One region of the Lentzea chajnantorensis genome, then DNA from elsewhere that is predicted to be linked to it. Evidence: riboswitches for the same ligand, from Rfam matches in the RefSeq annotation. Region 1 holds a riboswitch; the other holds the start of a gene.

Region 1 (4,180 bases):
GCGAGCACGACGCGCTGTCCCCGTCGCTCAACGCCCCGATCTCCGACGGCGGCAAGATCACCCTCGACCGCGGCCGCCTGCTCAAGATGAGCGTCGACGGCCAGTCCCGTGAGGACTGGGTCCGCTCGGTCACCGTCGAGGAGGCCGCCAAGCAGCTCGGCGTCCCGGTCGACGGCTCGTGGTTCTCCGCGCCCACCGGCTCCGAGGTCCCCCTCGACGGCATGAACCTCGAGGTGAAGACCCGCAAGGTCGTCAAGCTCTTCGACGGCGCGAACCCGGTCCGCGAGGTCCAGACCACCGCCGTCACCGTCGACGAGCTGCTGAAGAGCGAGAACCTCACCCTCGGTCCCGAGGACGCGGTCCAGGCCGGCACCGACGTGCGCCTGGCCTCCGGCGCCGAGGTCTACATCTCCCGCACCGGCGTCACGGTCATCAACGTGAACGAGCCGGTCGCCCCGCCCGTCGAGAAGACCAACGACCCGACCCTGAACCAGGGTCAGCAGAAGGTCCTGGAGCCCGGCGAGGCCGGCGAGCAGATCTCCACCTACCGCGTGACGGTGAAGAACGGCAAGGAGATCAACCGCGAGAAGATCGGCGGCAAGGTCACCAAGGAGCCGAAGCCCAAGAAGATCGCGGTCGGCACCAAGCCCCTCCCCGACGGCGAGGTGTGGGACCGCCTGGCCAAGTGCGAGGCCGGCGGCAACTGGGCCATCAACACCGGCAACGGCTACTACGGCGGCCTCCAGTTCAACGCGAGCACCTGGGCTGCCTACGGCGGCACCGCCTACGCGGCCCTGCCGCACCAGGCGACCCGCGAACAGCAGATCGCCATCGCCACCAAGCTCCGCGACGGCCGCGGTGGCACGTACTCCGCGTGGCCCGGCTGCCGCGCGAAGCTCGGCCTGCCGTAACCCCGCCTCCCCACCCATCCCTCCGCTCTGCTTGACCGCACGCGGGGACCTTTCGTACTCCAGGTGAGTACGAAAGCTCCCCGCGTGCACTCGTCGCAGCAGGGGGCGGGGGTCTTCGGTGGGTAACTTGAGGTCTTCGGTGGGCAACCTGAGGTCTTTGGTGGGTGGCCTGAGACAATGCCCCGGTGAGCCTGTTGGGACCCGCCGAAGTCCGCCGTCTAGCCGAAGAGCTGGGCATCCGCCCGACCAAGAAGCTGGGCCAGAACTTCGTGCACGACCCCAACACGGTCCGCAAGATCGTCGCCGCCGCCGGTCTGACCGACGAGGACGTCGTCCTGGAGGTCGGCCCCGGCCTGGGCTCGCTGACCCTCGCGCTCCTCCCGGCGGCCGCTGAGGTGGTCGCGGTCGAGATCGACCCGCCGTTGGCGCACCGGCTGCCCCAGACGGTCCAGGAGCACGACCCGGCCAACGCCGGCAAGCTCCACGTGGTCCTCAAGGACGCCATGAAAGTCACCCAAGAGGACCTGCCGGTACAACCGACCGCGATCGTCGCCAACCTGCCGTACAACGTCGCGGTGCCCGTGGTGCTGCACCTCCTGCACGAGCTGCCGAGCCTGCGCAAGGGGCTCGTCATGGTCCAGGCGGAGGTCGCCGACCGGATGGCGGCGAAGCCCGGCAGCAAGGTCTACGGGGTGCCCAGCGTGAAGCTCGCCTGGTACGCCGACGCGCGCAAGGCGGGGTCGGTCGGGCGCAACGTCTTCTGGCCCGCGCCCAACGTCGACTCCGGACTGGTTGCCTTCCAGCGCCACGAAAAGCTGTTGTCCACAGTGGACAAGAACAAGCTGTTCAAGATCGTCGACACGGCCTTCGCGCAACGCCGCAAGACCCTCAGGGCCGCCCTCAAGAGCTACACGCCGCACGTCGACGAACTGCTGGCCGAAGCGGGCATCGATCCCCAGGTCAGGGGCGAGCAGTTGAGCGTGATCGACTTTGTCCGGATCGCCGAGGTCTGATCCGGCGATCCTTCGGCCAACAGTGTGATCTGTCGAACGAATCCGAATCTGGCTTGCGCAACCGAACGTCCGTCCGGTTGACTGCTAACTGCCATCCGGAGCGACTGAGAGACCTGGCTCTACGACGTCGCAGCAACCACCCGCTGGATGCGGGCAGGTGCTAACGCCAGGACCGATGGAGGATCACGTGGGTACCTCGCGAATGCTGACGCGCCGTCGAGTCGTCGACCAGTGCCGTCGCACCGCTTCTGCATGTCGTCGCCACCTCGTCTAAGGCGCCTTCTCAAAGTCCTTTGACGCGCACTCGGTCGCTGAGTGGCGCACACACCTGAGCAGAACTTCGACCGCGCACCCCCGCACAACGGGAGCGTGCGCCGTCGCGCGCAGCCGTGGAGCAGAAGTGATCACTGTCGAAAACCTCACCAAGTCCTTCCAGGGTGTCAACGCGCTGAACGGCGTCACCCTCGACGTCCAGGCCGGCACCGTGCTCGGCGTCGTCGGCCCGAGCGGCGCCGGCAAGTCCACGCTGGCCCGCTGCGTCGCACTGCTGGAGCGCCCCGACTCGGGTGCGATCCGCGTCGACGGCACCGACATCACCTCGCTCGACGGCTCGGCGCTGCGTGCCGCCCGCCGGCAGATCGGCGTTGTGCCGCAAGGGGACTCGCTGCTGCGGCAGCGGACCGCGGCCGGCAACATCGCGTTGCCGCTGGAGTCCGCCGGCGTGCCGGGACCGCAGCGGCGCACCCGCGTGGGCGAGTTGCTGGACCTCGTCGGGCTCACCGACAAGGCCGCCGCGTACCCCGACCAGCTCTCCGGCGGGCAGCGCCAGCGCATCGCCGTTGCGCGCGCCCTCGCCGCCAACCCGTCCGTCCTGCTGGCCGACGAGCCCACCAGCGCACTCGACCCGGAGACCACCGGGTCCGTGCTGGCGGTGCTCGACCGTGCGCGCGCAGAGCTGGGTGTGACCGTCCTCGTCGTCACGCACGACATGGGTGTGGTCCGCAAGATCTGCGATGACGTCGCGGTCTTGGAGCAGGGCCACGTCGTCGAGCACGGCAAGGTGCTCGACCTCGTCAACAACGCCGCCAGCCGCACGAGCTCCGCGCTGCTGCCCGCCGTCGACCTGAACCCGATCAACGAGAACGCCTACGACCGCGTCGCGGACGTCGTGCTCGTCGGGTTCGCCGCGGTCGGCGCGCTGCTGCCCGAGGCCGCGCACCGGTTCGGCGTCGAGCTGAACATCGTCGGTGGCGGGCTCACCCGCCTCGGCGAGACCCCCGTCGCGCGGTTCCGCCTCGGCCTGAACGGCGAGCGGTCCGACTCGGCGCTGGAGTGGATCGGTGAGGCCGGCGGCGCGGTTCAGAGGTCCCTGAAGGGGCCGCAGGGAGTAGCTGCGTGAGGTCTGCAACACCCTGGTCCGACGTGGTGAGCTACCTCGTCGAGGCCACCGGGGAGACGCTGTACATGGTCGGCGTCTCCACCGTGATCGCCACAGTTCTCGGAGTTCCCGTCGGGGTCTGGCTGCAGCTCACCGCCAAGGGCGGGCTGCGGCCGAACGCCGCGGTGCACAGGGCCCTCAGCTTCGTCACCGACCTGGGCCGCTCGATGCCGTTCATCGTGCTGCTCGTCGCCCTCACGTCCGTGACCCGCCTGATCGTCGGCGGGTCCATCGGCAGCACGGCGGTCATCGTGCCGCTGGCCGTGGGAGCGATCCCGTTCGTCGGGCGGCTCGTGCAGAACATCCTGTCCGAGGTGCACGTGACCGTGGTCGAGGCCGCGATCACGACCGGTGCCTCGACGCTCAGGATCGTGCGCAGCGTGCTCATCCGCGAGTCGTTGCCGGCGCTCATCAACGCCATCGGCGTCACGGTCATCGCCCTCATCGGCTACTCGGCCATGGCGGGCGTGATCGGCGGCGGTGGCCTCGGCGACCTGGCCATCCGCGAGGGCTACCAGCGCTTCAACGACCGGATCCTGTGGAGCACCGTGGCGTGGCTCGCCGTGCTCACCACCGTGATCCAGTTCGGCTTCACCCGTGCCGCCCGTGCGTCGGACCGACGCCGGCACGCCTCCGTCTGACCCAGTAGCAATTCTCAAAAGGAACGTCATGCGCATTCGTGCTGCCCTCATCGCTGCCGCTTTGACCGGTTTGACCGCTCTGTCCGCCTGCTCGTCCGGTGGTTCGTCCGCTTCGGACACGCTGAAGGTCGGCGTCTCGCCGGTCCCGCACGCGCAGATCCTCAAGTACGTCGCCGA
Region 2 (4,180 bases), 7.7 Mb from region 1:
TGAACCGCTTCCACGGCGTTCGTGCTGTCAGCTCGTGCCGACCAGGCCGGGTTCACGGTGCGCTGAGCTGGCCTGATATCCTTCGTCGTCGTGAACGCGCGGCGCTCCGCCGTGGAGGAGAGCCGGCTCTCGCCGGTGCCGACCAAGCGCGTCACGAACTCCGGTTTCGACACAGAAGGGTGATGTCGCATGGCGAACATCAAGTCCCAGCTCAAGCGGATCAAGACCAACGAGAAGGCGCGCCTGCGCAACAAGTCGGTCAAGTCGTCCCTCAAGACGGCCATCCGCAAGTTCCGCGAGGCTGCCGAGGCCGGTGACAAGGCGAAGGCCCTGGAGCTGCTGCAGGACGCGTCCCGCAAGCTCGACAAGGCCGCCACCAAGGGCGTCATCCACGCCAACCAGGCCGCCAACAAGAAGTCGGCGATGGCGCTGCGCGCGAACCAGCTCGAGGGCTGATTCCGCTCACCTCAGAGCCGTCGGGAAGGGCTCGCTCCTCGTGGAGCGGGCCCTTTTCGCTGTTCTGGTGGGGATGAGGGCCATGGAGTCGCTCCACGCATTCACCTCATTGGGCTTCACGACGCGCCGTTCCGTGCGGAAGCTGGCGCGGCACGGTCAATTCCGGTGCGTGGACGGTTCCGCGGGAACGCCGCGAGGGTGCTACCGGCGGCCGTGTGCCGCCACGATCCGCAGCACGGCGCGCTCCAGCGCGTAGTCGGCGTCGGCGGCCACGCCCTTCACGTCGGCGTTGAGCCCCGCGACCACCTGCATCGCGTCCGCGAGACCCGCCTGCTCCCAGCCGCGGGCCTGCGCCTGAGCTTTCTTGATCTTCCACGGCGGCATGCCGAGCGGACCGGCCAGGCTGAACGGGTCGGCCCGGCCCACCGCGGAGACGCGTGCGACCGTGCGCACCGCGTCCGCCAGCGCGTCGGCGACCAGCACGTGCGGCACACCGAGCTGCATGGCCCACCGCAACGACTCCATCGCGCCCGCACGGTCACCGGTGACGGCCTTCTCCGCGACGGCGAAACCGGTCACCTCGGCCTTGCCCTGGTGGTAGCGGCGGATCTCCTCGACCGTCACCTTGCCGTCGGTGTCCGACACCAGCTGGGAGGCCGCCGCGGCGAGCTCGCGCAGGTTCGTGCCCACGGCGTCGATGAGCGTCGCGACCGCCTCGGGGTCGATCTTGCCGCCTGCCTGCCGCACCTCGTTGCGCACGAACGCCTCGCGCTCGGCCGACTTGGTGACCTTGCCGCACTCGGTGACCGCCGCACCGGCCTTCTTCAGCTGGCCGGGCAGGTCCTTGGCCGCCTTGCTGCGGCCGCCACCGGTGTGCACGACGACGAGCGTCACCCCGTCCGCGGGCGCCTTGAGGTAGGAGAGCACCGTGTCGGCGATCTCCTTGCTGATGTCCTGCGCGTTCTGCAGGACGATCACCCGGCCCTCGGCGAACAGCGACGGGCTCACCAGCTCGGCGAGCTCCGGCGGCGTGAGATCGCTCACCTGAACGCGGGTCAGGTCGGCCGACGCGTCGACCGCGCGCGCGGCCTCGAGTGCCGCCCGAACTGCGCGTTCGACCAGCAACTCCTCCTCGCCGACGACGAGGTGCAGTGACTCCGGTGCGCTCACGCTCCGCATCCTCCCACGTCCCGAATCGTGGACGTTTGTGGCCGAGCGGCGGAGACGTGCCGTACGTTGGTGGCCACAACTGAACACCGCTCATCCAGAGGGGCAGAGGGACCGGCCCGAAGAAGCCCCGGCAACCGGCGTCAGCGCTATGCGCAGACGATCACGGTGCCAATTCCGACCCGTTCGATTTCGCGGGAAAGATGAGGAGATACCTCGCGATGACTGCTGTCACTGTGCCCACGAGCACCAAGTTCGACCTCGGCCCCGCCCGCGCGCTGCTGTGCCGTGAGTGCGGAAATGAGACCCCTCTCGCTCCGGAATACGCCTGTCTCGAGTGTTTCGGGCCGCTGGAAGTGGCCTACGACTTCGGCAAGGTGCGGCGCGAGGACATCGAGGCCGGCCCCCGCTCGATCTGGCGCTACCGCGGCCTTCTGCCCGTTCCGTCCACTGTGGAACAGCACCCGAACACCGACCCCGGCGGCACCCGCCTGGTCGAGGCCGACCGCCTCGCGAAGGCGCTGGGCGTACGCAAGGTCTGGGTGAAGGACGACACCGGCAACCCCACCCACTCCTTCAAGGACCGCGTGGTCGGCGTGGCACTGGCCGCCGCCCGCGAGCTCGGCTTCAAGGTCCTGGCCTGCCCCTCCACCGGCAACCTCGCCAACGCCGTCGCCGCGGCCGCCGCCCGCGCCGGCTGGGAGTCCGTCGTACTGGTCCCCTCCTCCCTGGAACGCGCCAAGATCCTCATGAGCGCCGTCTACGAGGGCGCCCTGATCGCCGTCGACGGCAACTACGACGACGTCAACCGCCTCGCCCAGGAGCTCGCCGCCGAACACGAGGACTGGGCGTTCGTGAACGTCAACGTCCGCCCGTACTACGCGGAGGGCTCCAAGACCCTCGGCTACGAGGTCGCCGAGCAGCTCGGCTGGCGCCTGCCCGACCAGATCGTCGTGCCGGTCGCCTCCGGCTCCCAGCTCACCAAGATCGACAAGGCCTTCCGCGAGCTCGGCCAGCTCGACCTCGTCGAGGCCTCCCCGTACCGCGTGTTCGGCGCCCAGGCCACCGGCTGCTCGCCCGTGTCCACCGCCTTCAAGGACGGCCACGACGTCATCCGCCCGGTCCGCCCCGACACCATCGCCCGCTCGCTGGCGATCGGTGCCCCCGCCGACGGCCCGTACGTGCTCGACACGGTCCGCCGCACCAACGGCGCCATCGAGGACGTGACCGACGAAGAGGTCGTCGAGGGCATCAAGCTCCTCGCCCGCACCGAGGGCATCTTCGCCGAGACCGCCGGCGGCGTGACCGTGGCGACGGCGAAGAAGCTGATCGAGACGGGCCAGCTCGACCCCGACGGCGAGACCGTCCTGCTGATCACCGGTGACGGCCTCAAGACCCTCGACGCCCTCGGCGACACGATCGGCCCGCGCGCCACTGTGCCGCCGTCGGCCGAGGCCGTGCTCAAGGCACTGGGCTAGGTCGTTCGTTCAGCAGATCACCTCCTCCCGGTCCGGGGACGTCCGCGTCCCCGGACCGCGTCGTTTCACGCGGTGAGCGTCAGAGGGTGATCGCGGCCGACTTCGTCCAGCCCGTGCGCGGGAAGCGGCGCAGCTCGTCGCGAACGTGCGGGCCGACCGGTTCCACCTCGGCGCGCCAGGCCACGATCCGTTGCGGCCACGGGGCTTCTGCTTTGAGGGCGTTGTAGTGGTACTCGTGCCAGACGTCCGGGGCGATGCGCATGCCGTCGTCGAACACGTGCTCGGCGACGAGGTCGTAGGCGGCGTCCGCGTCGGCGGCCTCCGTGGGTGGCAGCACGTGCGTGGCGCGGGCGCGGTAGGTGATGGCGCGGCTGCCGTCCTCCAGTGTTTCGCAGAGGTAGTAGGCGAAGTCGGGCTTCAGTTCGTCGTGCGGCCACTGGGTGGCGGGGTAACCGGGCTGCCACATCGCCCAGGCGAAACCGGGCGTGCCGCCGGGAATCGGGTAGCGCGCGTTGTGGAGCCTGATCCAGACCTGGTCCATCTTCCTTCTCCTTTTCCTTCGTACGACTCGGCTTCCTGGCAACACCGCCAGGTCGCCGTCCTTGTCCGTGCGCAACACCAGGGCGCCACCCGCCCGCAGCGCGTCGATCACCTGCGGGCTCGGGTGCCCGTAGCGGTTGCCGGTGCCGACGCTCACCAGTGCGATCCGCGGTCGCACGCGTTCCAGGAACGCGGGCAACGAGGAACGTGAGCCGTGGTGGGGCACCTTGAGCACCTCGGCCCCCAGGTCCCGCTCCCCCAGCAACGCGGCCTGGCCGGCCAGTTCGACGTCACCGGTGAGCAGCACCCGGCCCGCGGGTGTGGTGGCCCGCAGTACGAGCGAGTAGTCGTTCACGACCGTGTTCGTCTCCGCGACGACCGGTTGCCGCCGCGGGCCCAGCACCTCCAGTTCCAGCCCCGGCCAGGCGAACCGCTCACCCGCCTTCGGTTCCAGCACCCGCACGCCATTCGCGCGCGCCTGCTCGTTGACCTCCTTCCACGCCCACGCCGGCTCCTTGAGCGGTCCCACCGCCACCGCG

The links. Region 1 has a riboswitch for S-adenosylmethionine ahead of ACVDFE_RS02525 (methionine ABC transporter ATP-binding protein). Riboswitches for the same ligand answer to the same signal wherever they lie in the genome.
Region 2: linked by a shared signal. The riboswitch ahead of thrC (threonine synthase) and the one ahead of ACVDFE_RS02525 (methionine ABC transporter ATP-binding protein) in region 1 are both predicted to bind S-adenosylmethionine.

What each region holds. Positions count from the first base shown of each region.
Region 1 is NZ_JBSDZT010000002.1:414,620-418,799, reverse strand. Features, by position in the region: gene ACVDFE_RS02535 (transglycosylase family protein) at 1-911, shown strand, start outside; gene rsmA (16S rRNA (adenine(1518)-N(6)/adenine(1519)-N(6))-dimethyltransferase RsmA) at 1,103-1,924, shown strand; SAM riboswitch class I at 2,013-2,106, shown strand; gene ACVDFE_RS02525 (methionine ABC transporter ATP-binding protein) at 2,325-3,323, shown strand; gene ACVDFE_RS02520 (methionine ABC transporter permease) at 3,320-4,003, shown strand; gene ACVDFE_RS02515 (MetQ/NlpA family ABC transporter substrate-binding protein) at 4,032-4,180, shown strand, end outside.
Region 2 is NZ_JBSDZT010000002.1:8,109,471-8,113,650, forward strand. Features, by position in the region: gene rpsT (30S ribosomal protein S20) at 190-456, shown strand; gene holA (DNA polymerase III subunit delta) at 658-1,635, opposite strand; SAM riboswitch class I at 1,714-1,833, shown strand; gene thrC (threonine synthase) at 1,845-3,101, shown strand; gene ACVDFE_RS38845 (DNA internalization-related competence protein ComEC/Rec2) at 3,181-4,180, opposite strand, start outside.